Linked DNA regions of Sphaerotilus montanus. The protein of the gene in region 1 interacts with the protein of each later gene in a pairwise test. Links are inferred from orthologs where the notes say so. Each region holds a gene or a part of one and is shown on either strand. Other genes may lie near its edges.

Region 1 (9,692 bases):
GTTCACGTCCTTGCGCGGTTCCTTGCCGAAGAACTCCTTGACCTTGTCCTGCACCTTGGGCATGCGGGTCATGCCGCCGACCAGGATCACGTCGTCGATGGCGCTGACGGAGACGCCGGCATCCTTCATCGCGGTGCGGCAGGGGGCGATCGTGCGCTCGATCAGCTCTTCCACCAGCGACTCCAGCTTGGCGCGGGTCAGCTTGATGTTCAGGTGCTTCGGGCCCGAGGCATCGGCCGTGATGTACGGCAGGTTCACGTCGGTCTGCGACGAGTTCGACAGCTCGATCTTCGCCTTCTCGGCGGCTTCCTTCAGGCGCTGCAGGGCCAGCACGTCCTTGGTCAGGTCGACGCCCTGTTCCTTCTTGAACTCGGTGACGATGAAATCGATGATGCGCTGGTCGAAGTCTTCGCCGCCCAGGAAGGTGTCGCCGTTGGTCGACAGCACTTCGAACTGCATTTCACCGTCGACGTCGGCGATCTCGATGATGGACACGTCGAAGGTGCCGCCACCCAGGTCGTACACCGCGATCTTGCGGTCGCCCTTGCCGTGCTTGTCCAGACCGAAGGCCAGTGCGGCGGCGGTCGGCTCGTTGATGATGCGCTTGACGTCCAGACCGGCGATGCGGCCGGCGTCCTTGGTCGCCTGGCGCTGCGCGTCGTTGAAATAGGCCGGCACCGTGATCACGGCCTCGGTCACTTCTTCACCGAGGTAGTCCTCGGCGGTCTTCTTCATCTTGCGCAGCACTTCGGCCGAGACCTGCGGCGGCGCCATCTTCTTGCCGCGCACTTCCACCCAGGCGTCGCCGTTGTCGGCTGCCGCGATGGTGTAGGGCATCAGGTCGATGTCCTTCTGCACTTCCTTCTCGGTGAACTTGCGACCGATCAGGCGCTTGACCGCGTACAGCGTGTTGCGCGGGTTGGTGACCGCCTGGCGCTTGGCCGAGGCGCCGACGAGGATCTCGCCGTCTTCCTGGTACGCAATGATGGACGGCGTCGTGCGCGCGCCTTCACTGTTCTCGATCACCTTCGTGGTGTTGCCTTCCATGATGGAGACACACGAGTTGGTGGTGCCGAGGTCGATGCCGATGATCTTGCCCATGGTGTTGAAGCTCCGGAAATTGTTTGGTTGTCTGTGATCTGTGGCTTGTCCGGCCGGTTTCAAGGGGGATCGAGGCCCTGGAACGCCGGACAGGCCTGTTATTTGTGCTGGGTCAAGGCCTTACTTCGGCGCGGCCACGGTGACGAGCGCCGGGCGCAGCACCCGCTCGGCGATGAGATAGCCCTTCTGCAGCACCATCACGACGGTGTTGGCGTCCTGGTCGGCGGGCACCACGCTGATGGCCTGGTGCTGGTGCGGGTCGAACTTCGTGCCGACTGGAGGGCTGATCTCGACGACCTTGTTGCGCTCCAGCGCCTGCACCAGCTGCCGCAGCGTGATGTTCACGCCTTCGAGCACCTGCTCGGGCGAGCCCTGGCCGCTGGCATGGGTGGCCAGTGCGGCTTCGAGGCTGTCCTTCACCGGCAGCAGGCTTTCGGCGAAGCCTTCGACCGCGAACTTGCGCGACTTGGCGATTTCCTCGTCGGCACGGCGGCGGGTGTTGTCGGCCTCGGCCTTGGCGCGCAGGTAGGCATCGGCCAGCTCGACGTTCTTGGCTTCGAGTTCGGCGATGCGGGCAGCGGCCTCGCTGGCGGCGGCCTCGGCCGTGTCGGCGGACGTGGTGTGCAGCGACGCGGGCTCGGTGTCTTGGTAGGGAGCGGAGTTCTGGGTGTCGGACATTGGAGAGTCTTTTCCTGGCCTGTTTTTGCAGCGACTGGATTGCGAAATGAGGATGACCCTGCAGACTTCAAGGGGTCAGGTGACAGAAGTTGACGAATCACGCCCGGCTGGCGACGTGATAACTGTCACACTTGCGGACTGGAATGTCCGCACGCTGTGCGGCCGGGGGAGTTCGGCCGGGGTGTGGGCACGTTTGCTGACGATGACCGATCCGATTTTGCCCACCCCTGCCGAGCAGTCGCTCGACGATGTTGCCGTGATGCTGGCGCCTCTGGTGCGCTGGCTGCTGGTGCAGGGCATCCCGCTGAATGCGCTGGTACGTACCCTGCGCGGTGTCTACCTGTCCGAAGCCCACGATGACCTGGCCCGGCGCGGACGCCGCGTGACCGATTCCGCGCTGAGCGTGCTGACCGGCATCCACCGCAAGGAAGTGCGTGCCTTCATGGAAGCGCACCACGAGCCTGCCGGCACGCCGGCACCTGCCGCGCGCCTGACACCCACGCCGGCATCGGTGCTCTTCTCGCAGTGGATCACCGATCCGGACTACCGGGAACCGGCCGGCGAGATCCGGCGGGATCTGCCGCGGCATGGTCCCGCTCCGAGCTTCGAGGCGCTGGCGCGCGAAGCCTCGCGCGATGTCCATCCCCGCACGCTGCTGGAAGAGCTGGAGCGGCTGCAACTGGTCGAGGTGCAGCCCGAGCGGGTGCGTCTGCTGTCCGATCGATTCGTCCTGCCTCTGCATGATCCGGCGGCCGTGCGCACGATGGCGGTCAACGTGGCTGACCACATCGCCGCTGCGGTGCACAACCTGCAGGCCGAGGCGCCGTCCGAGCGCCGGCTTGAACAGAGCGTCTTTGCCGACGGGCTGAGTCTGGCGGCCGCGAGCCACCTCGGTGACGTGGCGCGACAGCTCTGGGGCGTGGCACTGGAGAGCATGGTGCGCGAGGCGCGCGCGCAGATCGCGCTGGAGGCGGAGCGTGGTCGCCAGCCGACACCGGATCATTCCGATGACCGGAACACCCGGGTGCGCTTCGGGATTTATTACCATCTTGAAGTGAATAAATCGACCAACCCCCGGGAGGACTGAATGGCTGGGGTGGATCAGGCAGGAGATGAACAGATGCGGGTTTCGAATCGACGGATCGGGCTGGCGGCGGCGCTGGTGGCCGGGCTGCTGGCGGTGCTGGTCGCCTGTGGCGGCGGCAGCGTGGGGACCAATGGTACCGGCAGCCCGGTGCTGGTGGGCCTGAACGTGGGCACGGTGTCGGGTCTGGGCAGCGTGATCGTCGATGGCACCCGCCATGACGACAGTGCCGCGAAGACCGAGATCAGCCGCAATGGCACCGACGTCGAGGTGGGCGATGTGCGTCTGGGGCACCGGGTGTCGCTGGAGTTCGGCACGGATGCTGCGGGCACGCAAGTGCTGCAGCGCATCGAGCTGCTGCCGAGTGTCTCGGGCCGCGTCAGCGAGCGCACTGCAGACACCATCGGCGTGCTGGGCCAGACGGTCACCGTCAACAGCGACCCGGCCCGCGGACCGGTGACCACCTTCGAGTCACCGCTGAGTGGCCTGGCCGACCTGCAGCTCGGCGATGCGGTGGACGTGCACGCGCTGACCCAGCGCACCGGATCCGGCCCGACCGACGTGCGCTTGGTGGCCACGCGCATCACCCGGCGCAGCGCGCTCCCCGGCGTGCGGGTCAGCGGGGCGGTGGCCGCGCTGTCGGCAGCCGGCAGCGGCGGTGCGCGCAGTTTCCGGCTGGGGGCCTTGACGGTGGAGCTGCCATCGGCCGCCGCCCTGCAGCCGCAGGGCATCGCCCTGCTCGACGGCCGCACGGTGACCGTGTTCGCTCCCGAGTCGGCGTTTGATCCGGCCACGCTGGTCCTCGGTGCCAGCCTGGTGCAGGTGATGTCGGTCGGCACAGCCGGCAGCGGCAGCGCCGGTGTGGCCAGCACCCTGGGCCGCGCCGGACTGGTCGGTGCCTGGACCGGGAGCACGTTCGAGCTGGACGGGGTGGGGCTGCTGGTCCAGGCCGACACGCAGATCGTGTCGCCGGGGCAGGCGCTGGGGGACGGGGCGTACGTGCAGGCCACGGCCGTGCTGGACAGCAGCGGCCGCTGGCGGGCGACCCGCATCGAGCGCCTGGGCACTGCAGCCGCCGTTGCCGAATTGCGGGGCACGCTGGACGACTGGTCGGCCACGGCCGGCACCTTCCGCCTGCGCGACACCGTGGTGACGCTGGCGCCGTCCGCGCGGATCGATCTGGCCGCCTGCCGTGCGCCGTCGCTGGCGGACGGGCTGTATGTCGAGGTGCGGGGGGCGTCCACCGCGCAGGGCCTGACGGCCAGCACGGTGGTCTGTGCGCCGGAGCCGGCGGGCACCAAGAGCCGGCTGGAGCGCCACGGGCTGGTGCTGACCGCGGACGCCGTGGCGCGCAAGCTGACCATGCGCCACCAGGCGGGGGGGGCGGTGCTGACGGTCACCTGGTCGGACTCGCTCTATCTGCGCGAGCCGCTGACCATGGCGGCCCTGGTGGCGCTGGCCGGCACGTCGAGCCAGATCGAAGTCGAGGGCACGCTGTCGGCGGACGGGCTGCAGATGGCCGCCCGCAAGATCAAGCTGCGCACGACGCGCCACTGACTGCGGCTGCCGCGGTCAGGCTTCGTCGTCGAGCGACGCGCTCCAGCGTTGCCACTCGACGAGCTGGCGGCGGTCTGCCTTGGTGGGGCGGCCCTGCTCCATGGCCACGGCCGGGTCGACCGCGTACGGCCGGCGGACCTGCCACTCGGCCTGGGCGGCGATGCTCTCGGGTGTTTCGGCGTACAGGCGTTGCGCCTGGGGTGCCGGGCCACGGGCTTCCGACAGCCCGAGCACCTGCACCTCGCGTGGCACCGGGCTGTTGCCCTGGCGCAGGCTCAGGCGGTCGCCCGGTCGCACTTCGCGCGAAGGCTTGGCGTGCTGGGCATTGACCAGCACGCGGCCACGCTCGATCTCGTCACCCGCCAGGGTGCGGGTCTTGAAGAACCGTGCGGCCCACAGCCACTTGTCGAGGCGCTGGCCTGGCATCGGCGCGGGCGGGGCGGGAGGGCGGGACTTGCTGCTCATCGGCTGGTGAAGGATTCGGAGGGCGGTGGATCGGCCAGGGGCAGGCGCACGGTGGCGTCCAGCCCGGTGGTGTGCCCGTCGGGGGCGGTGCGATTGTCCAGCACCAGCGCACCGCCGAGCGACTGCACGATCTCCTGGCAGATGGCCAGTCCCAGGCCGGCACCGGAGCGCAGGTTGTCCGCGCTGCGGCCCGCCGCAAAGGGGCGGAACAGGTGCATGCGCTGCGCAGCCGGGATGCCAGGGCCGCTGTCGGCAATCGTCAGCGTGGCGTGGCGCGGGTCGCTGCGCAGCCGGATGGCGAGCGCCGAGCCATCGGGGGAGCACTTGATGGCGTTGTGCAGCAGGTTGCGCACGAGTTCCCGCAGGGCCCAGGCGTGGGCGCGCACGGGGGCGTTGTCGGTCTCGATCGAGAACTCCAGCCCGTGGTCGGCGATCAGCGCGGAGAGGTCGAGCGCCACGTCGCGCACCAGGCGGTCCCAGTCCAGCACCGGCGCCTGGCCCTGCTGGCGCAGTTGTTCGACCTTGGCGAGTGCCAGCATCTGGTTGGCCAGTTCGGTGGCACCGTCCACGGTGTGCTCGATCTCGGCCAGTGCCTGCCTGGCATCGATGTCGCCACGGCGGGCCGACTGGACCTGCGTCTTGAGCACGGCCAGCGGGGTGCGCAGCTGGTGCGAGGCGTCGCGCACGAAGCGTTTCTGGTGGTCGAGCAGCTGGGACAGCCGCGCCATCATCGCGTTGTTGGCATCGATCAGCGGTTGCAGCTCGCGCGGGGCCTCGTCGGCCACGAGCGGGGTCAGGTCGCCGTCGCCGCGCTGCTGCAGCTGGGCGCTGAGCTGGCGCACCGGCCGCGTCGCCCGCTGCACGACCCAGACCACCACGCCCGCGATCACCGCGATCAGCGCGGCCTGCCGCCACAGCGTGCCCAGCAGCAGCGCACGGGCCAGCGTGCGGCGCAGCTCCAGCGTCTCGGCGACCTGGATCACGGCCATGCCGACCCCCTCGCTCCCGGCCACCGGCTGCAGCAGCACGGCCACCCGCACCGGCTGGCCGCGGAACTCGGCGTCGTAGAAATCGACCAGCGCGGCATAGACGCTGCGCGCGGGCAGCTGGCCGTGCCAGACGGGCAGGTCCTCGAAGCCCGAGATCATCCGGCCCTGCGTGTCGCTGACGCGGAAGTACATCCGGCTGCGGTTGTCGGCCTCGAAGGCTTCGAGCGCGGAGTAGGGCACGGTGGCCGTGACGACCGTGCCCTGGCCATGGGCATCGCGGGCGATGTCCAGATGCTCGCCGATCGACTTGGCCGATGCCAGCAGGGGGCGGTCGTAGGCGGTGTCGGCCGATTCCAGGGCCTCCCGGTAGACGCTGAGGGTGTTGACCAGCACCAGCACCACCACCGGCCCCAGGATGCCGAGCAGCAGGTAGGCGCGCAGCGACAGGTGCTCGTGCAGCTGGCGCCAGCGTGCAAGGAGCGACAGGCGGTCCGGCATGGAGGTCAGGGCACGGCCTTGAGCAGATAGCCCAGGCCGCGCAGCGTGACAAGCTGTGCGCCGGTCTGGGCAAGCTTCTTGCGCAGACGGTAGACGACCACCTCGATGGCCTCGGCCTGCACGTCGGCTTCCCCCGGGAACACCAGATCGAACAGCCGCTCGCGCGCCACCGCGTGGCCGGGCCGCGCGAGCAGCGCGCGCATCAGGGCGAGTTCGCGCGCGGTCAGCTCCATCGGCGCATCGTGCAGGTAGACGGCGCCGCTGTCGGCGTCCACGCGCAGGCCGCAGAAGGCGTCCGGCGGTCGGCCCGCTCCGCCGGAGGCGGCACCGGAGCGGCGCACCAGCGCCCGCACCCGGGCCTCCAGTTCGTCCAGATCGAACGGTTTCGCGAGGTAGTCGTCCGCACCGGTGTTCAGGCCCAGGATGCGGTCACCCACCGTGCCACGGGCGGTCAGGATCACCACGGGCGTGCTCCAGCCGGCGCTGCGGGCGCGGCTGAGCACCTCCAGCCCGTCCAGCCCGGGCAGGCTCAGGTCGAGCAGCACGACATCGGGCTGGCTCGCTTCCCAGCGGTCGAGCGCGCGGGCGCCGTCGTCGCAGCTGACGACCTGGATGCCGCGCCGCTCGAAGGCGCGGCGCAGCGTGGTCTGCATCGTGGCGTTGTCTTCGATCAGCAGGAGTTTCATGGTGGCAAGCCTAGCGCGTCCGGGAATCGATCCTGTCCGACCGGAACCCCGCATTTCCCCTAGGTCCCCGGACAGCCGTTTGACAGACAGCGCGGCGACCATCCTCCCTGTCCCGTTCAGAACCGTCCCACCACCATCCGCCCAGGAGTTCTCCCATGCGTCGCGACACCTTCCTCAAGTCCCTGGCCGCCATGGCCGCTGCGGGCGTGCTGCCCGCGCAGGCCGCCGATGTCAACCTCAAGATGATGATCCCGGCCAATCCGGGCGGTGGCTGGGACGGCACCGGCCGCGCGCTGGGCAAGGCGATGCAGGACGCCGGCGCGGTCAGCACCGTGCAGTACGAGAACAAGGGCGGTGCGGCCGGTGCGATCGGTCTGGCGCAGTTCGTCAACGGCAGCAAGGGCGACCCGAACACGCTGATGGTGATGGGCGCCGTGATGATCGGCGGCATCATCACCGGCAAGCCGCCGGTCTCGCTGACCGCCGCGACGCCGATCGCGCGCCTGTCCAGCGAATACAACGTCTTCGTGGTGCCGGCCGAGTCGCCGTTCAAGACGATGAAGGACGTCGTCGAGGCCGTCAGGAAGGATGCCGGCAGCGTCAAGTGGGGCGGTGGTTCGCGTGGATCGACCGAGCACATCGCCGCGGCCATGCTGGCGCGCGAGATCGGTGTCGACGCGACGAAGATCAACTACGTGCCTTTCCGTGGCGGCGGCGAGGCGATCGCGGCCATCCTGGGTGGCAACGTCTCGGTCGGCGGCAGCGGCTACAGCGAGTTCCAGCAGTACATCGAGTCCGGCAAGATGCGCCCGATCGGCGTCACTTCGCCGACCCGCCTGAAGCTGGCGCCGAACGTGCCGACGATGAAGGAGCAGGGCTTCAACGTCGAGATCGGCAACTGGCGCGGGGTCTACGGTGCCCCCGGCATCACGCCCGCCCAGCGCAAGGCGCTGACCGACCTGCTGCAGAAGACCGTCAAGTCCAAGGCCTGGGCCGAGGCGATGGAGAAGAACGGCTGGACCGACGCCTGGCTGGCAGGCACGGCCTTCGACGAGTTCGTCGAGCGCGAGTTCGCGTCGCTGCGGGCGACGATGGTCAAGGCCGGGATGATCTGAGCCATGACCGACACGGTGCGTGACGCTTTGCCGGCCGATGCCCGGCGCCACCAGACCTGGCTGGGTGCCGGTGTGGTGGTGCTGGCACTGGGTCTGGCGTGGGGGGCGACCTCCATTTCTTCCGATGCGGGCTACGCTGGTGTCGGTCCGAATTTCCTGCCCTGGGTGGTGTCGGGACTGCTCGGCCTGTGCGGCGTCTGGCTTGTCTGGGAGGCCCGCACCGGCGGCTTCCGCGACATGGACGAGACCGACGGCGCCGACCGGGGCGACTGGCCCGGCTTCGCCTGGGTCACTGCCGGCATCCTCCTCAACGCGTTGCTGATCACGAAGATCGGCTTCATCCTCAGCTGCGCCCTGTGCTTCGTGCTGGCGGTGCGCGGCTTCAAGGCGTCGGAGGGGCGGCTGGACCTGCGCCCGCGCGCCTGGATCACCGACAGCCTGATCGGCATCGCCATTTCGGCGCCGGTCTACTGGATGTTCACGAAGGCGCTGGCCATCAGCCTGCCCGGACTCACCGCCACGGGATGGCTCTGACATGGATGCACTGCACATCTGGAACAACCTGCTGCAGGGCTTCCTGACGGCGGGCACGCCCATCAACCTGCTGTGGGCGCTGGTCGGCTGCACGCTGGGCACGGCGGTCGGCGTGCTGCCCGGCATCGGCCCGGCCACCGCGGTGGCGATGCTGCTGCCGATCACGCTGAAGGTGGAGCCGACGGCGTCGATGATCTTCTTCGCCGGCATCTACTACGGCGCGATGTATGGCGGCTCGACCACCTCGATCCTGCTGAACACGCCGGGCGAGGCCGGCTCGATGGTCACCGCACTCGAAGGCAACAAGATGGCCAAGAACGGCCGTGCCGGGGCGGCACTGGCCACCGCGGCGATCGGCTCGTTCGTGGCCGGCACCATCGCCACCGTGCTGGTGACGATGTTCGCGCCGCTCGTGGCCACCTACGCCATCCGTCTCGGCCCGCCGGAATACTTCATGCTGATGCTGCTGGCCTTCTGCACCGTCAGCGCGGTGCTGGGTCAGAGCACGCTGCGCGGCCTGACGGCGCTCGGTGTCGGTCTGGCGATGGGCCTGATCGGCATCGACCAGATCTCCGGCCAGGCCCGCTACACCGGCGGGGTGCCCGAATTCATGGACGGCATGGAAGTCGTGCTGGTCGCGGTCGGCCTGTTCGCGGTGGCCGAGGCGCTGTACGCGGTGCTGTTCCAGGGCCGCGTGGTCGAGACGCAGAACACGCTGACCTCGGTCCACATGACCAGGCTGGAATGGCGCCGCTCGTGGCCGGCGTGGCTGCGCGCGACCTTCATCGGCTTCCCCTTCGGCACCATCCCGGCCGGCGGCAGCGAGATCCCGACCTTCCTGAGCTACGCGACCGAGAAGAAGCTGTCGAAGCACAAGGAAGAGTTCGGCACCACGGGTGCGATCGAGGGTGTGGCCGGTCCGGAAGCGGCCAACAACGCCGCGATCACCGCCACGCTGATCCCGCTGCTGACGCTGGGCATCCCG
Region 2 (16,142 bases), 2.2 Mb from region 1 along the record:
GGCGGTGTACATCACCATGGTCAGGGCGTTCTTCTTTTCCGGGCGGGCAATTTCGATCGTGGCCACGCCGTTGAGGGTGGCGGTCTTGATGCTCATGGGGTCTCCTCGGGCAACTGGGAATGGTAAGTGCGCTGCAACAACCGTTCACGACCGATTGTTGCGTGTGAAACAAAAAAGCCGCTGCACACGGCGGTGCAGCGGCTCGGGCGGTCACCGTGGAACCGTCCTGGGTGGCGACGGGTTCAGACGCGCTCGAAGATGCCGGCGGCGCCCTGGCCGGTGCCGACGCACATCGTCAGCATGCCGTATTTCAGGCCATGGCGGCGCAGCGCGTGGACCAGCGTCGCGGCGCGGATGGCGCCGGTGGCCCCCAGCGGGTGGCCGAGCGCGATCGCGCCGCCCATGCGATTGACCTTCGCCGGGTCGAGACCCGTGGTATTGATCACGGCCAGCGCCTGTGCAGCGAAGGCTTCGTTCAGCTCGATCCAGTCCAGGTCGCTCTGCTGCAGACCGGCGCTGCGCAGCGCGGCGGGGATCGCCTCGATCGGGCCGATGCCCATGATCTCCGGCGGCACGCCCTTGCTGGCGTAGCTCACGAAGCGCGCCAGCGGTGTCAGGCCGTGCTGGCGGATCGCCTTCTCGCTGGCCAGGATCAGGCACCCGGCGCCGTCGCTGGTCTGCGAGCTGTTACCCGCGGTGACACTGCCCTTGGCGGCGAACACCGTCCGGAGCTTGCCCAGGCCTTCGAGCGTGGTGTCGGGGCGGGCGCCTTCGTCGCGGTTCACCGTGCGGGTGCGGGTGCGGATCTCGCCGGTGACGAGGTCGGGCGTGCGCTCGACGACGTCCACCGCCGTGGTCTCGGCGTCGAATTCGCCCGCCGCCTGTGCGGCCAGCGCCTTCTGGTGCGACGCCAGCGCGAAGGCGTCCTGTGCCTCGCGGCTGACACCCCACTGGTTGGCCACCTTCTCGGCGGTCAGGCCCATGCCGTAGGCGATGCCGATGTTCTCGTCGCGCTCGAAGATCGAGGGGTTGAAGCTCGGCGTGTTGCCGCTCATCGGCACCATGCTCATGCTCTCGGCGCCGCCGGCGATCATCACGTCGGCCTCGCCGACGCGGATGCGGTCGGCGGCCATCTGGATCGCGCTCAGGCCCGAGGCGCAGAAGCGGTTGACGGTGATGCCGCCCACCGTGTTCGGCAGCCCCGCCAGCAGCGCGGCGACGCGGGCCATGTTCAGCCCTTGCGGACCTTCGGGCATGGCGCAGCCGATGATGGCGTCCTCGATGGCCTTCGGGTCCAGCGTCGGCACTTGCGCCAGCGCGCCGCGCATGGCGGCCACCAGCAGGTCGTCCGGGCGGGTGTTGCGGAAAAAGCCGCGGTGCGACTTGCCGATCGGCGTGCGGGTGGCGGCGACGATGTAGGCGTCTTGCAGTTGCTTGCTCATGTGTGTGTGCTCCGTCGGCCGGGTCAGTTGCGCACCGGCTTGCCGGTCTGCAGCATGCCCATGATGCGTTCCTGGGACTTGGGGTGTTCGAGCAGCGCGCAGAAGTGCTTGCGCTCCAGCGCCATCAGGTACTCCTCGGTGACGAGGGTGCCCGCATCCACCTCGCCGCCGCAGACCACGTCCGCGATCAGGCTGGCGATGTGGAAATCGTGCTGGCTGATGAAGCCGCCGTCGCGCATCCCGACCAGGCTGGCCTTGATGGTGGCGATGGCGCTGCGGCCGGCGACCGGGAACATCGCCTTGACCGGCGCGCGGTAGCCGGCGTTGGCCAGCGCCTTGGCCTGGCTGAGGGCAACGTGCAGCAACTCGTCCTTGTTCGGCACGACGATGTCGCTGTCCAGCAGGTAGCCCAGCTTGCGCGACTCCAGCGCGCTGGTGCCGACGGTGGCCATGGCTGCGGCCTGGAAGCCGTCCTTCAGGAAGGCGAGCAGGTCGCTGCCCGGCACGCTCGCCGCGCGTTCCGCCGCCCGGCGTGCCACGTAGGTCAGCCCGCCGCCGCCCGGGATCAGCCCGACGCCGACCTCGACCAGCCCGACATAGCTCTCCATCGCCGCGACCCGCTGTGCGCAGTGCACCGCCAGTTCGCAGCCGCCGCCCAGCGCCATGCCGCGCACGGCAGCCACCACCGGCACGCTGGCGTAGCGCACGCGCAGCATCATGTCCTGCAGCTTCTTTTCCTCGGGCGCGATGCCCTTGGCGCCGAGTTTCATGAACACCGGCATCAGCGATTCGAGGTTCGCGCCGGCCGAGAACACGTCATCCGGCGACCAGATCACCAGACCCTGGTAGCCGGCTTCCGCGAGTTCGACCGCCTTCAGCAGCCCTTCGGTCACGGTCGGGCTGATCAGGTGCAGCTTGGCCGTGATGCTGGCGATCAGCACCTCGCCGTCCAGCGTCCAGACGCGCACTTCTTCGTTGCGGAACACCTCGGTGCCGCTCTTCAGCGGATCGACGGCGCCAGCGCCCACGAGGCTCTCGGGGAAATGCTGGCGCTGGTAGACCGGCAGCGCCGAGCGCGGCACGTAGGTGCCCGCCGCGGCGGACCACGATCCTTCCAGCGTGTGGACGCCCGTGCGGCCGTCGAACACCCAGGCCGGCAGCGGTGCGTTGCACAAGGCCTTGCCCGCGTCGATGTCTTCCTGCACCCACTTGGCCACCTGCTGCCAGCCGGCTTCCTGCCACAGCTCGAACGGCCCTTGTTTGGCGCCAAAGCCCCAGCGCATCGCGAAGTCCACCTCGCGCGCCGAGTCGGCGATCGTCGCCAGGTGCACCGCGACGTAGTGGAAGCTGTCGCGCAGGATCGCCCACAGGAACTGCGCCTGCGGGTTGCTGGATTCGCGCAGCAGCTTCAGCCGCTCGGCTGCGGGCTTCTTCAGGATGCGGTCGATGATCGGGTCGGCCTTGCCCCCCGACGGCACGTACTCGCCCTTGGCCGCGTCCAGCCGCAGGATGTCGCGGCCGGCCTTCTTGTAGAAACCGGCGCCGACCTTCTGCCCCAGCGCGCCCTTGGCGATCAGCGCCGACAGCACCGGCGGTGTCGCGTAGGACGGGAAGAAGGGGTCGTTCGCCTTGTCCGGGCCGAGGTTGTCCTGCAGCGTGCGGATGACGTGCGCCATCGTGTCCAGGCCGACCACGTCCGCGGTGCGGAAGGTGCCGGAGCTGGCGCGGCCGAACTTCTTGCCGGTCAGGTCATCGACCAGGTCGACGCTCAGGCCGAACTGCTGCGCCTCGTGGATGGTGGCCAGCATGCCGGCGATGCCGACGCGGTTGGCGATGAAGTTGGGGGTGTCCTTGGCGCGCACGACGCCCTTGCCGACGGTCGAGGTGACGAAGGTTTCGAGCTGGTCGAGGTAGCGCGCCTCGGTGGTCGGCGTGGGAATCAGCTCCACCAGGTACATGTACCGCGGCGGGTTGAAGAAGTGGATGCCGCAGAAACGCGGCTTCAGCGCGTCCGGCAGGCCGTCCGACAGCGTCGTGATCGACAGGCCGGAGGTGTTCGAGGCGAGGATGGCGTGCGGCGCGATGAAGGGCGCGATCTTGGCGTAGAGGTCGTGCTTCCAGTCCATGCGCTCGGCGATCGCTTCGATCACGAGGTCGCAGTCCTTCAGCAGGTCCAGGTGCTCCTCGTAGTTCGCGGCGCGGATGCGGCTGGCATCGTCGCCCACGCCCAGCGGCGCGGGCTTGAGCTTCTTGAGGTTGTCGATGGCCTTCTGCGCGATGGCGCTCTTCGGGCCTTCCTTGGCGGGCAGGTCGAACAGGATGACCGGCACCTGGACATTGACCAGATGGGCGGCGATCTGCGCGCCCATCACGCCGGCGCCGAGCACGGCGACCTGGCGGACATTGAAACGGCTCATGAGGGCTTCCTTGTGAGATTCGGGATCTTCGTTTTGGGGGCGTGATGGGCGTTATTCGACGCGGATCCAGGTCTGCGTGCGACCCAGCAGCGGTGCGCCGATGTAGCCGCGCACCTCGATGCGCTTGCCGCCATCCACGGGCTTCATGCGCACCTTGTAGGTCTTGCCGTTGTTCGGGTCGAGGATCTCGCCACCGTCCCACAGCGCCTTGTCGTCCAGATTGGCCCGGACGCCCTTGACGATGGTCATGCCCAGCACGGGCTGGTCCTTGCGGTCGTCGCTGCACAGCTCGCAGCGGGCGTCCTGCTTGGTCGCGTCGAACACTTTCTCGACCTTGGCCGAGAAGGTGCCTGCCGTCTCGGTGATGCGCACCAGCGACTTCTCGGTCTTGCCATCGTCGTCGATGGTTTTCCACAGGCCGGCGGGCGTGGACTGCGCGGCAGCGGCCAGCGAGGCGCCGGCCAGCGCGAGGGCGATCAGGGTGGTTTTCATGGTGTGCCTGGTCTTGCTCCCTCCCCCAGCGGGGGAGGGTTGGGGTGGGGGCTTCGCGGGATCAGAACATCGCTTCGTCCATCGCCATCAGCGGCGCGAGGCCGGCGCGGGCGGTGCGGATCAGCGACGCCGTCTCCGGCAGCAGCTTGGCGAAGTAGAAACGCGCGGTGTGCAGCTTGGCGACGTAGAACGGATCCGGGTTCGCGCCTTGCTCCTTGAGCTTGTCGAGCGCCACCTTGGCCATGCGCGCCCAGAAGTAAGCGAACACGAGGTGCCCGACCACGCGCAGGTAATCCACCGCCGCCGCACCCACCTCGTCCGGGTTGCCGAAGGCCTTCATGCCCAGCTCGGTCGTCAGCTTGGTTACCTTGTCGCCGATGTCCGCCAGCGGGTTGATGAACTCCTGCATGTCCTCGCGGATGCCTTCTTCCTCGACGAACTCGGCGATCTTCTTGCCAAAGGCCTTGAGCTTCTTGCCGTTGTCGGCCAGCACCTTGCGGCCGAGCAGGTCCAGCGACTGGATCGTGTTCGTGCCCTCGTAGATCATGTTGATGCGGGCATCGCGCACGTACTGCTCCATGCCCCACTCGCGGATGTAGCCGTGGCCGCCGAAGACCTGCATGCAGTGCGAGGTGGCGATCCAGCCGTTGTCGGTCAGGAAGGCCTTGATGATCGGCGTCAGCAGCGCGACTTCATCGGCACTGGCCTTGCGCACGTCCTCGTCCGGGTGGCTGAGCTCCTGGTCGAGCATCAGCGCCGTGTGCACGCACAGCGCGCGGCCGGCTTCGGCATAGGCGCGGGCGGTCAGCAGCATCTTGCGCACGTCGGGGTGCACGATGATGGGATCGGCGGCCTTCTCCGGCGCCTTCGGGCCGGACAGGGCGCGCATCTGCAGGCGGTCCTTCGCATACGCGACGGCGTTCTGGTACGCCACTTCGGTCAGCCCGAGCGACTGCATCCCGACGCCCAGGCGGGCGGCGTTCATCATCACGAACATGGCGGCCAGGCCCTTGTGCGGCTGGCCCACCAGCGTGCCGACGGCGTCTTCGAGCACCAGTTGCGCGGTGGCGTTGCTGGTGATGCCCATCTTGTGTTCGAGGCCGGCGCAGAAGATGCCGTTGCGACCGCCGAGCGAGCCGTCCGCGTTGACGTGGAACTTCGGCACGATGAACAGCGAGATGCCCTTCGAGCCGCTCGGGGCGTCCGGCAGGCGGGCCAGCACGAGGTGGATGATGTTGGCGGCCATGTCGTGCTCGCCAGCGGAGATGAAGATCTTGGCGCCGTTGAGCTTGTAGGTGCCGTCGGCCTGCGGCTCGGCCTTGGTGCGCAGCAGGCCCAGGTCGGTGCCGCAATGCGGCTCGGTCAGGCACATCGTCCCGGTCCACTCGCCGCTGCTCAGCTTGGGCAGGTAGGTGGCCTTCTGCTCGGGCGTGCCGTGGGCGTGCAGGCTTTCATAGGCGCCGTGCGACAGGCCCGGATACATCGTCCAGGCCTGGTTGGCGCTGTTGAGCATCTCGTAGAAGCACTGGTTCACCACGTGCGGCAGGCCCTGGCCACCGTAGGCCGGGTCGCAGCTCAGCGCCGCCCAGCCGCCTTCGACGTACTGCGCATAGGCTTCCTTGTAGCCCTTGGGGGTGCGCACCTCGTGGGTGGTCTTGTCGAGCGTGCAGCCTTCCTCGTCGCCGCTGCGGTTCAGCGGGAACACCACCTGCGCGGCGAACTTGCCGCCTTCTTCGAGGATGGCATTGACGGTGTCGACATCGACCTCGGCGTGGGCCGGCATCTCCTTGAAGGTCTCGGTGACCTGCACGAGTTCGTGCAGCACAAATTGAAGATCACGCAGGGGCGGGTTGTACTGGGGCATGGAAGTCTCCTCGACGAGGGCGGTGATCGGGGTGAATCAGTCAATCGGACAAACTGTCGGAAAGCGGCGCGCCGGCAACCGTGACCGGCTGCGGATACCCGGCAACAGATCAGCCGGGCAGCGCCCGGTAGCGGGCCAGCACATTCAGGAACCCCTGTTCGGCCCGCTGGACCGAACCGGGGGTGCGCAGGAACCGGGCATCGTGGTGCAGCGCCAGCACCAGCCCGTGCAACTCGAACAGCATCTGGCGCGCATCGGTGTCGGCGCGCAGGTGGCCTTCTTCCCGGGCGATGGTGATGGCGCGCTCCAGGCCGGTGTGCCAGGTGCGCACCATGTCCACCAGCGCGTCGCGCACCGGGCCGGGCCGGTCATCGAACTCGACCGCGCCGCTGATGTAGATGCAGCCCGAGTCGATCTCGATGCTGACCCGCGCCAGCCAGCGGCGGAACATCGCCTCCAGCCGCGGCAGGCCGCGCGGCTCGCGCAGCGAGGGGTAGAACACCTCTTCCTCGAAGCGTGCGTGGTATTCGCGGATGACCGACATCTGCAGTTCTTCGCGGGAGCCGAAGTGCGCGAAGACGCCGGACTTGCTCATGCCGGTGATGTCGGCCAGGTGGCCGATCGACAACCCCTCCAGTCCCTTCTGCGACGCCAGGCTCAGGGCGGCGTCCAGGATCGAGGCACGCGTCTGCTGGCCCTTGTGGACAGCACGGGCGCCGGATCGGGCGGGCCGGGTGGCAGCGAGTGGGGTAGAGGTCACGGTGGGCAATAAAACGAACGATCGTTCTATTCTGATCGAAGAACCCCGCCGTGCCACTGCGGATCACCCTTGTGGGACTAGAGTCAAAACTCTAGCCTGATCCAGGTGGGCAGCCCCGCACGGTCTGCTCTATGCTCACGCAAGGACCTTGCCATGGATGTGCTGCAACTCGATGTCTCGGGTCGCCCTCAGGCCTGGATTTCACCCCGGGAGGCGGCCAACCTCTATGTCTGCGATGCCGTCGCGTGGACAGTGGGCGAGCCGTGCCTGGTGCTGCATGGCGGCATCCAGCGGGTCACCGGGTTGCAGTCCTTGCTGGCGCTGCATCCGATCATCGCGGTGCGCGGTGCGGTGCCGACGCGCGCCTGGCGCCAGGTCCCGGCGCTGACCAATCCGAAGCTGTTTGCCCGCGACCGCCACGTCTGCGCCTACTGCGGCCAGCACGCCCGGGACGAGCAGCTCACCCGCGAACACATCGTCCCCACCTCGCGCGGTGGCGAGGATTCGTGGATGAACTGCATCACCGCCTGCCGCGGATGCAACGGCCGCAAGGGCAATCGGCTGCTGCAGGAGTGCCGGATGGAATTGCTTTACCTTCCGTACATCCCCAGCCTGCACGAGGACATGATCCTCAAGGGGCGGCGCATCGTCATGGACCAGATGGAGTTCCTGCTTGCCGGCGTGCCGCGTCACAGCCGCCTGCATGGCTGAACAGACCAGCGCCGCGACTCCGACCACGCACAACACAGGTTCCCACCATGAAAGCACTCTTCGCCACCACCCTGGCCGCCGCCGCACTCCTGCTCGGCGCCTGCAGCACCACCAGCCCGGACGTGATCCGCCCTGGTGACGCCCAGCGCCTGTCCACCGTGCAGGACGCGGTCGTGCTCAACGTGCGCCCGGTCGTCGTCGAAGGCCAGCAGCAGGGCATCGGCGGCACCTCGGGCGCTGTCGTCGGCGGCATCGCTGGCAGCACGGTCGGCGGGCGGCGCGAGGGCATCGTGGTCGGCGTGCTCGGCGCGGTGGCAGGCGCCGTCATCGGCAACTCGATCGAGCGCTTCGGCACGCGCGAGGAAGCGGTCGAGATCCTGCTGCAGCTGCCCAGCGGCGAGCGCCGGGCGCTGGTGCAGGCCAAAGGCAACGAGACCTTCGTGCCCGGCGAGGCGGTGATCCTCGTCTCGACGGGCGGCAAGACCCGCGTGATGAAGGCGCGCTAGACCGCGGCGAGCGCCTGGTCGAGGTCGGCCATCAGGTCGTCGATGTGCTCGATGCCGACCGACAGGCGCAGCATGTCCTCGCTGACGCCGGCCTTGGCGAGTTCCTCGGCGTTGAGCTGGCGGTGCGTGGTCGAGGCCGGGTGCGTGGCCAGCGACTTGGCGTCGCCGATGTTGACCAGCCGCGTGAACAGCTTGAACGCATCCAGCACGCGCGCCCCGGCTTCGCGTCCACCTTCCTTCAGACCGAAGCTCAGGATGCCCGAGGCCCGGCCGCCCATCTGCTTCTGCACCAGCGCATGGTCCGGGTGGTCGGCCAGTCCGGCGTAGTTCACCCAGGCCACCTTCGGGTGGCTCTTGAGGAAGGTGGCCAGCGCCAGCGTGTTGTCGCAGATGCGGTCCATGCGCAGCGCCAGCGTCTCGATGCCTTGCAGGATCAGGAAGGCGTTCATCGGCGAGATCGCCGCGCCCATGTTGCGCAGCGGCACGACGCGGGCGCGGCCGATGTACGCCGCCGGGCCGAGTGCCTCGGTGTAGACGACGCCGTGGTAGCTCACGTCCGGCTCGTTCAGGCGCTTGAAGCGTTCCTTGTGCTGCGCCCACGGGAAGGTGCCGGAGTCGACGATGGCGCCGGCGACGCTGTTGCCGTGGCCGCCCATGTACTTGGTCAGCGAATGCACGACGATGTCCGCGCCGTGCTCGATCGGGCGGCACAGGGCGGGGGAGGGCACCGTGTTGTCCACGATCAGCGGCACGCCCGCGGCATGGGCCACGGCGGCCAGCGCGGCGATGTCGGTGACGTTGCCCAGCGGGTTGCCCACCGATTCGCAGAAGATGGCCTTGGTGCGCTCGTCGATCAGCGCGGCGAAGGTTTCCGGCTTGGTCGCGTCGGCGAAGCGGGTCGTGATGCCCATCTGCGGCAGCGTGTGCGCGAACAGGTTGTAGGTGCCGCCGTAGAGCTGGCTGGCCGAGACGATGTTGTCGCCGGACTCGGCAATCGTCTGGATCGCGTAGGTGATCGCCGCCATGCCGGAGGCCACCGCCAGCGCCGCGAGGCCGCCTTCGAGCGCCGCGACCCGTGCTTCCAGCACGGATTGCGTCGGATTCATGATCCGGGTGTAGATGTTCCCGGCCACTTTCAGGTCGAACAGGTCCGCGCCGTGCTGCGCGTTGTCGAAGGCGTAGGCGACCGTCTGGTAGATCGGCACCGCGGCGGCCTTGGTGGTCGGGTCGGGGCTGTAGCCGGCGTGGACGGCGAGGGTTTCGAGCTTCATCGGGGGGCTCCTGTCGGTGGGGTCAGTGTTCTTGTTCGGCGTGCAGGCGTTTGTGGATGCGCTGGGTCGTGGTCCAGACCGCCCACAGCACCAGCGGAATCATCGCACCGGCGAACAGGTCCGGGTTCACGGGAACACCCGCAACCTTCGCTGCCTTCGCGCCGTAGTACAGCAGGCTCATCACGTAGTACGAGATCGCCGCGATCGACAGCCCTTCCACGGTCGATTGCAGGCGCAACTGCAGCTCCTGCCCGCGCGTGAGCTGGGCCAGCAGCTGCTGGTTCTGCGTCTCGGTGGCGATGTCCACCCGCGTGCGCAGCAGGCCGCTGGTGCGCTCGATGCGTTGTGACAGCGCAGCCAGCCGCTGCGCCGTGGCGGCCACCGTCGCGATGGCGGGCGTGAGCCGGCGCTGCATGAACTCGCCGATGCCCTGCGTGCCGGAGATGGGCTTCTCGCGCAGCTCGGCGATGCGCTGGCCGACGATGGCGTGGTAGGCCTGCGTGGCGGAGAAGCGGTACTGGTGCACCGCGGTGGCGCGCTCGACCTTGGCCGCCAGCGCCACCAGCGTGTCGAGCAGTTCCTGGTCGGTGGCCTGCTTGTTCTCCAGCCGGGCGGTGATGTCGGCCAGCGCCGCCTCGGCCTCGCCCAGCACCGGCGCCAGCGACTTGGCCGCCGGCAGGCCGCGCAGCGCCATCAGGCGGTAGGTCTCCAGCTCCAGCAGGCGCTGCGAGATGCGGCCGGCACGGGTCTCGGTGGTGCTGGCCGGCGCGATCACCAGCATGTGCTCGAAGCCGCTGTCGCGCAGCCGGAAGGCTGTCACCGCGATCGAGTGGCCATAGGTGCCCATGATCGAGGCCACCACGCTGCGTCCGCCCAGCCACTGCTGGCCCAGGCGTGCGGTCGCCGGGGCGTTCGAGATGTCGCCGATCACCATGGCGAGCTTGATGGCGGCCACCGTGCGGCCGGGGATGGCGCGCAGCCAGTCCGCATCGACCGCCAGCGTGTCCAGCGCGGGCGACTCCGGCGCATCCAGACCGGCGCCCTCGGGCAGTGCCTGGACGATGGAGTAGCGGGTGAACTCGCTGTGGCGCTCCCACTTGAGGGTGCAGTTGCCCAGGCGGATCCGCAGGAAGCTGCTGCTCAGATCCGCCAGCCGCAGACCATCCTGGCCGGGCAGGCGCTTCAGATGTGCCCACTCGTCTTCCCGGCGCACCCCGTCGTTCAGGACCGCGACATAGACCACCAGTGCCGGCAGCCGGATGCGGGCCGTTGGCCGTGCATGGACCTCGTTGTGCAGGATTGCGCGGAGATCATCGTCCGGGGGCAGGGCGGTTCGGGCGTCGGGCAGGGTGTTCATGGGCATGTCGGGCGGGGAGCACGGAGAGGCAGGCCGGGAGCAGCCCCAGAAGATTAGCGGTTTCTCTGCGGGGCTCCTCTTGAAAGCGCCGGGAGCGTTCCTATAATCAGTCCTGTTAGCACTCGCCACCGGTGAGTGCTAGTGACCCACCCACTGAATTCGTTCTGTATCTAGGAGATGCAATGAAACTTCGTCCTCTGCACGACCGCGTCATCGTCAAGCGTCTGGAACAAGAAACCAAGACCGCCTCGGGCATCGTGATCCCCGACAACGCCGCAGAGAAGCCCGACCAGGGTGAAGTGCTGGCCGTCGGCCCGGGCAAGCGCAACGACAAGGGCGACTTCATCGCCCTGAACGTTGCCGTGGGCGATCGCGTCCTGTTCGGCAAGTACAGCGGCCAGTCGGTCAAGGTTGATGGCGACGAACTGCTCGTGATGCGCGAAGAAGACCTCTTCGCCGTCGTCGGCAAGTAATCCCGTCCCTTCATTCATTCAAGATTCCGGAGTCAGAACATGGCAGCTAAAGACGTTATTTTTGGTGCAGACGCCCGTCACCGCATGGTTGAAGGCGTGAACATCCTGGCCAACGCGGTCAAGGTCACGCTGGGCCCGAAGGGACGCAACGTCGTTCTGGAGCGCTCGTTCGGCGCCCCGACCGTGACCAAGGACGGTGTCTCGGTCGCCAAGGAAGTCGAACTGAAGGACAAGCTGCAGAACATGGGCGCGCAGATGGTCAAGGAAGTCGCTTCCAAGACCTCCGACAACGCCGGTGACGGCACCACCACCGCCACCGTGCTGGCGCAAGCCATCGTGCGCGAAGGCATGAAGTACGTGGCCGCCGGCATGAACCCGATGGACCTGAAGCGCGGCATCGACAAGGCGGTCACCGCCCTGGTTGCCCAGCTGAAGGCCGCTTCGAAGGCCACGACGACCACCAAGGAAATCAGCCAGGTCGGCTCGATCTCCGCCAACAGCGATTCGTCGATCGGCGAGATCATCGCCAAGGCGATGGACAAGGTCGGCAAGGAAGGCGTCATCACCGTCGAAGACGGCAAGTCGCTGGACAACGAACTCGACATCGTCGAGGGCATGCAGTTCGACCGCGGCTACCTGTCGCCGTACTTCATCAACAACCCGGAAAAGCAGTCGGCGATCCTGGACAACCCCTTCGTGCTGCTGTACGACAAGAAGGTGTCCAACATCCGTGACCTGCTGCCGACGCTGGAGCAAGTCGCCAAGGCTGGTCGCCCGCTGCTGATCGTCGCTGAAGACGTGGACGGCGAAGCGCTGGCCACGCTGGTGGTGAACACCATCCGCGGCATCCTGAAGGTCGTGGCTGTCAAGGCTCCGGGCTTCGGCGACCGCCGCAAGGCCATGCTGGAAGACATCGCCATCCTGACGGGCGGCAAGGTCATCGCCGAAGAAGTCGGCATGTCGCTGGACAAGGTCACGCTGGCCGATCTGGGCCAGGCCAAGCGCGTCGAAGTGGGCAAGGAAAACACCATCATCATCGATGGCGCCGGTACCGCCGACATCATCGAAGCGCGCGTCAAGCAGATCCGCATCCAGATCGAAGAAGCGTCGAGCGACTACGACCGCGAGAAGCTGCAAGAGCGCGTGGCCAAGCTGGCCGGCGGTGTGGCCGTCATCAAGGTCGGTGCTGCCACCGAAGTCGAGATGAAGGAAAAGAAGGCCCGTGTCGAAGACGCGCTGCACGCGACCCGTGCCGCCGTCGAAGAAGGCATCGTGGCTGGCGGCGGCGTGGCCCTGCTGCGTGCGCGTCAGGCTGCTGGCGTCATCGCCGGTGACAACGCGGACCAGGACGCCGGCATCAAGCTGGTCCTGAAGGCCATCGAAGCCCCGCTGCGCGAAATCGTGGCCAACGCCGGTGGCGAGCCGAGCGTGGTCGTGAACGCCATCCTGGCTGGTTCGGGCAACTACGGCTTCAACGCCGCCAACGACACCTATGGCGACATGATCGACATGGGCATCCTGGACCCGACGAAGGTCACCCGCACCGCGCTGCAGAACGCCGCGTCGGTCGCATCGCTGATGCTGACCACCGAGTGCATGATCGCTGAAGCACCGAAGGACGAGTCCGGTGCTGGCGGCATGGGCGGCGGCGGCATGGGCGGCATGGGCGACATGGGCGGCATGGGCATGTAATGTCCGCTGCCTGAGCAACGCTCAGCGCACAAGCGAAAAGGGCCGCAGCGATGCGGCCCTTTTTTTGTCTGGTCTGGTTCGGTCTGTCGAAGGGCTGGTTACCCCCGCAAACAAGGGTGACGTGTCCTGTTCAGCGCACCTGCAAAGTGACATTTTTTGGCAGTGACCGGCTTGCCAAGCACCGATTCCTGTCGTTCCAACCGGGCAGCAGCGGGCGATTCAGGGCGTTTCTGCGTGATTCCAGGCTGGCACGGCCCCTGCACTGCAGAAATATCTCCACCCCCATTGCAGGAAGCAACATGAAGCGAGTTCAACAAGGTTTCACGCTGATCGAACTGATGATCGTCGTGGCGATCATCGGCATCCTGGCCGCCGTCGCGCTGCCGGCGTATCAGGACTACACGGTCCGGGCCAAGGTTTCAGAAGTTGTGCTGGCTGCTTCGTCGTGCCGTACAAGCATTACCGAGGCGGTCCAGTCATCAAACGTCGCAGATGTGTCCGCTGTGCTGCCAACGAGCTGTAGCGTGACCGCTACCAAGTTCGTGACAAGCGTGGCGGTCGATGCGAACGGTGTCGTCACCGTTGTTGCTAACCACAGCAATCTCAATCAGTTGACTTCGACGACGAACGCGCTGACGCTGGTCCCGATCCAGAGCAGCACGACCGCCCTGGTCGGTACAGCTGATGGTGGCAAGACGATCGCTGGCTGGCGCTGTGGTCTGGCTGCTGACGGCACCACGATCCCGGGCAAGTATCTGCCGGCATCCTGCCGCGGCGTCTATCCGTGATGCAATTTGCCTGAGCTAGGCTTGGGCTCTTGTCCACGGTTTGAAATCGCAAATGCGCCTCCGGGCGCATTTGTCGTTTCAGGGTTCCGGACGGTGGCCTCGCTATGATCAGCCACTCATGACCTCGCCCGATCACCCCCCCGTCTCCTTTCTGCCACTGGCCCTGCTGGCGGTGGCGCTTCCTTTCCTGATCGCCGGCAGCATGCCGCCCACCTCGACCTACTTCAACCAGGTCGTGGCCTTCGGTGGCTGCGGGGTCTGGTTGCTGGTCTGGGCATTGACCGCGCGGCCCAGCCTCTCGTCACAGCCGTCCTCGGGGGCGACGAAGCTGCTGCTGGTCGCCGGTGCGCTGCTGGTCGCGGCCATCCTCACGTCCAGCACGCCGTGGGGCCAGCGCCTGGCGCCGCTGGCGTGCCTGGTGCTGGCCGGTGCGCTGGTGCATGCCACGGCCGCCGCCACCCGCGCCGGTCGCATCGACGACTGGGTCACCCCGCTGATGACGGCGCTGCTGGTGGCCGGGCTGCTGAGTGTCGTGGTCGGCGTGGTGCAGGTGTTTCGCCCCGAACTCGCCGATGGCCGCCTGATCTCCTTCCCCACCATCGCCGGCCGCGCCATCGGCAACATGCGCCAGCCGAACCAGCTCTCCACGCTGTTGCTGTGGGCGGCAGCGGCCGCCGTCTGGCTCGGTGTGCGCGAGCGCCAGCCCCTGGCCGTGCTGGCGGCCGTGCTGAGCGTGCTGGTCTTCAGCGTGGCGCTGACGGCCTCCCGCACCGGGCTGGTCGGCGTGGTGCTGCTGGCGCTCTGGGGCGCGGTCGACCGGCGGCTGCCGTCCCCGGTGCGCTGGCTGCTGCTGGCCATGCTGCCGCTGTACGCGCTGAGCTGGTGGGGGCTGGAGCAGTGGCTCTCGGCGCACGGCGTGATGTTCTACGGCGAGGACCAGCTCAAGAAGACGCTGCACGGCGACCCGAGCAGCTCGCGCGGCAAGATCTGGTCCAACACCTGGGACATGGTCCGCACCCATCCGTGGACGGGTGTCGGGTTCGGGGCCTACAACTTCATCTGGTCGATGACCCCGTTCCCGGGCCGGCCGGTCGCTTTCTACGACCACTCGCACAACGCCGTGCTGCAACTGGCGGTCGAGTCGGGGGTGCCGATGGCCGTGGCGATCCTTGGCTGCGTGCTCGTGGCGCTGTGGATGTCCCGGTCCGCGCTGCAGCAGGCCGATGACGACACCGCGCGTGGCGCGCGCGCTGCGCTGTTCATGCTGGTGATGGTCGGTGTGCACAGCCTGCTGGAGTACCCGCTGTGGTATGTCTACTTCCTGCTGCCGGCGGCCCTGCTGGCCGGCTGGCTGACCGGGCTGGTGCCCGTGCGGCCACCTGCGGAGGCGACGTCCGCCGGGGGCGTGTCCCGTCTGGCCGGCGCGTGGCGCCCGGTCTGGTGCGCCACCGGGGCGCTGGCGATGGCCGGATCGCTCTGGTCGACGGTGGAATATGGCAGCGTGGCCATCATCTTCGAGCCGGATCTGGCCTGGAGCGAGCCGGCCCCGCTGGCCGAGCGCATCGCCGAAGGGCAGCGCAGCGTGCTGTGGGGCCACCACGCCGACTATGCCGCGGTGACGATGGCACCGGAGCCGGAGAAGGTGTTCGACCAGTTCGAGCGGCCGCTCTACCACCTGGCCGATACCCGGCTGCTGATCGCCTATGCGCGGGCCCTGCAGGGGCGGGGCGAGACGGCGCGTGCGGCGCATGTCGCCGCCCGGCTGCGTGAATTCCACAACCCGGTGTCGGCCGACTTCTTCGCCGTCTGTGACGCACCGCCCGCCGCGCCGACCCCGGCACCGTTCCAGTGTCTGCCCGACCCGGCCTTGCCCGCCGAGGCGCTGCGCCCGAAACCGTGAGCGCCGGGCAGGCAGGTCAGTCGGCGACCCAGTCGCCCGACTTGCCGCCCCGCTTGGCCTGCAGGCGGATGTCGGTCATCGTCATGCCGCGGTCGGCCGCCTTGCACATGTCGTAGATGGTCAGCAGACCGACCTGCACGGCGGTCAGCGCCTCCATCTCGACGCCGGTGCGGCCCAGCGTCTCCACGGTGGCCTGGCAGTGCACGGCCGAGGCCGCCTCGTCGATCTGGAAGTCCACGGCTACCTTGGTGATGGGCAGCGGGTGGCACAGCGGGATCAGGTCCGAGGTGCGCTTGGCGCCCTGGATGGCGGCGATGCGGGCGATGCCGATGACGTCGCCTTTCTTCGCGTTGCCCTGCGTGATGAGCGCCAGCGTGGCGGGCAGCATGCGGATCGTGCCGCCGGCGGTGGCGACCCGGTGGGTCTCGCGCTTCTCGGACACATCGACCATGTGGGCCTGGCCGTGGGC

The links.
Region 2: the proteins of grpE (region 1) and groL interact in binary tests that used the Escherichia coli proteins (3 or more experiments, as listed by UniProt). The link is inferred for Sphaerotilus montanus from one-to-one orthologs.

What each region holds. Positions count from the first base shown.
Region 1 is NZ_JACCFH010000001.1:313,330-323,021, reverse strand. What follows is about bases 1-2,857. They hold grpE (nucleotide exchange factor GrpE), read right to left. Parts: upstream 1,780-2,857; coding sequence 1,222-1,779; downstream 1-1,221. Other genes in these bases: BDD16_RS01380 (DUF6502 family protein), read left to right, coding at 1,982-2,857; dnaK (molecular chaperone DnaK), read right to left, coding at 1-1,101. Outside these bases: more of BDD16_RS01380, read left to right, coding at 2,858-2,866; BDD16_RS01375 (DUF5666 domain-containing protein), read left to right, coding at 2,900-4,420; BDD16_RS01370 (RNA-binding S4 domain-containing protein), read right to left, coding at 4,436-4,885; BDD16_RS01365 (sensor histidine kinase), read right to left, coding at 4,882-6,372; BDD16_RS01360 (response regulator transcription factor), read right to left, coding at 6,378-7,058; BDD16_RS01355 (Bug family tripartite tricarboxylate transporter substrate binding protein), read left to right, coding at 7,214-8,173; BDD16_RS01350 (tripartite tricarboxylate transporter TctB family protein), read left to right, coding at 8,177-8,707; BDD16_RS01345 (tripartite tricarboxylate transporter permease), read left to right, coding at 8,709-9,692. UniProt on the Escherichia coli protein: Participates actively in the response to hyperosmotic and heat shock by preventing the aggregation of stress-denatured proteins, in association with DnaK and GrpE. It is the nucleotide exchange factor for DnaK and may function as a thermosensor.
Region 2 is NZ_JACCFH010000001.1:2,512,362-2,528,503, forward strand. The notes cover bases 10,740-13,658. They hold groL (chaperonin GroEL), read left to right. Parts: upstream 10,740-11,332; coding sequence 11,333-12,985; downstream 12,986-13,658. Other genes in these bases: BDD16_RS11400 (DUF3422 family protein), read right to left, coding at 10,740-10,820; groES (co-chaperone GroES), read left to right, coding at 11,003-11,293; BDD16_RS11415 (pilin), read left to right, coding at 13,285-13,658. In the rest of the region: BDD16_RS11355 (enoyl-CoA hydratase), read right to left, coding at 1-96; BDD16_RS11360 (acetyl-CoA C-acyltransferase), read right to left, coding at 243-1,442; BDD16_RS11365 (3-hydroxyacyl-CoA dehydrogenase/enoyl-CoA hydratase family protein), read right to left, coding at 1,466-3,859; BDD16_RS11370 (DUF2147 domain-containing protein), read right to left, coding at 3,911-4,351; BDD16_RS11375 (acyl-CoA dehydrogenase C-terminal domain-containing protein), read right to left, coding at 4,413-6,215; BDD16_RS11380 (TetR/AcrR family transcriptional regulator), read right to left, coding at 6,325-6,984; BDD16_RS11385 (HNH endonuclease), read left to right, coding at 7,129-7,686; BDD16_RS11390 (outer membrane lipoprotein), read left to right, coding at 7,734-8,192; BDD16_RS11395 (O-acetylhomoserine aminocarboxypropyltransferase/cysteine synthase family protein), read right to left, coding at 8,189-9,463; more of BDD16_RS11400, read right to left, coding at 9,486-10,739; more of BDD16_RS11415, read left to right, coding at 13,659-13,773; BDD16_RS11420 (PglL family O-oligosaccharyltransferase), read left to right, coding at 13,892-15,673; cyclic pyranopterin monophosphate synthase MoaC, read right to left, coding at 15,690-16,142.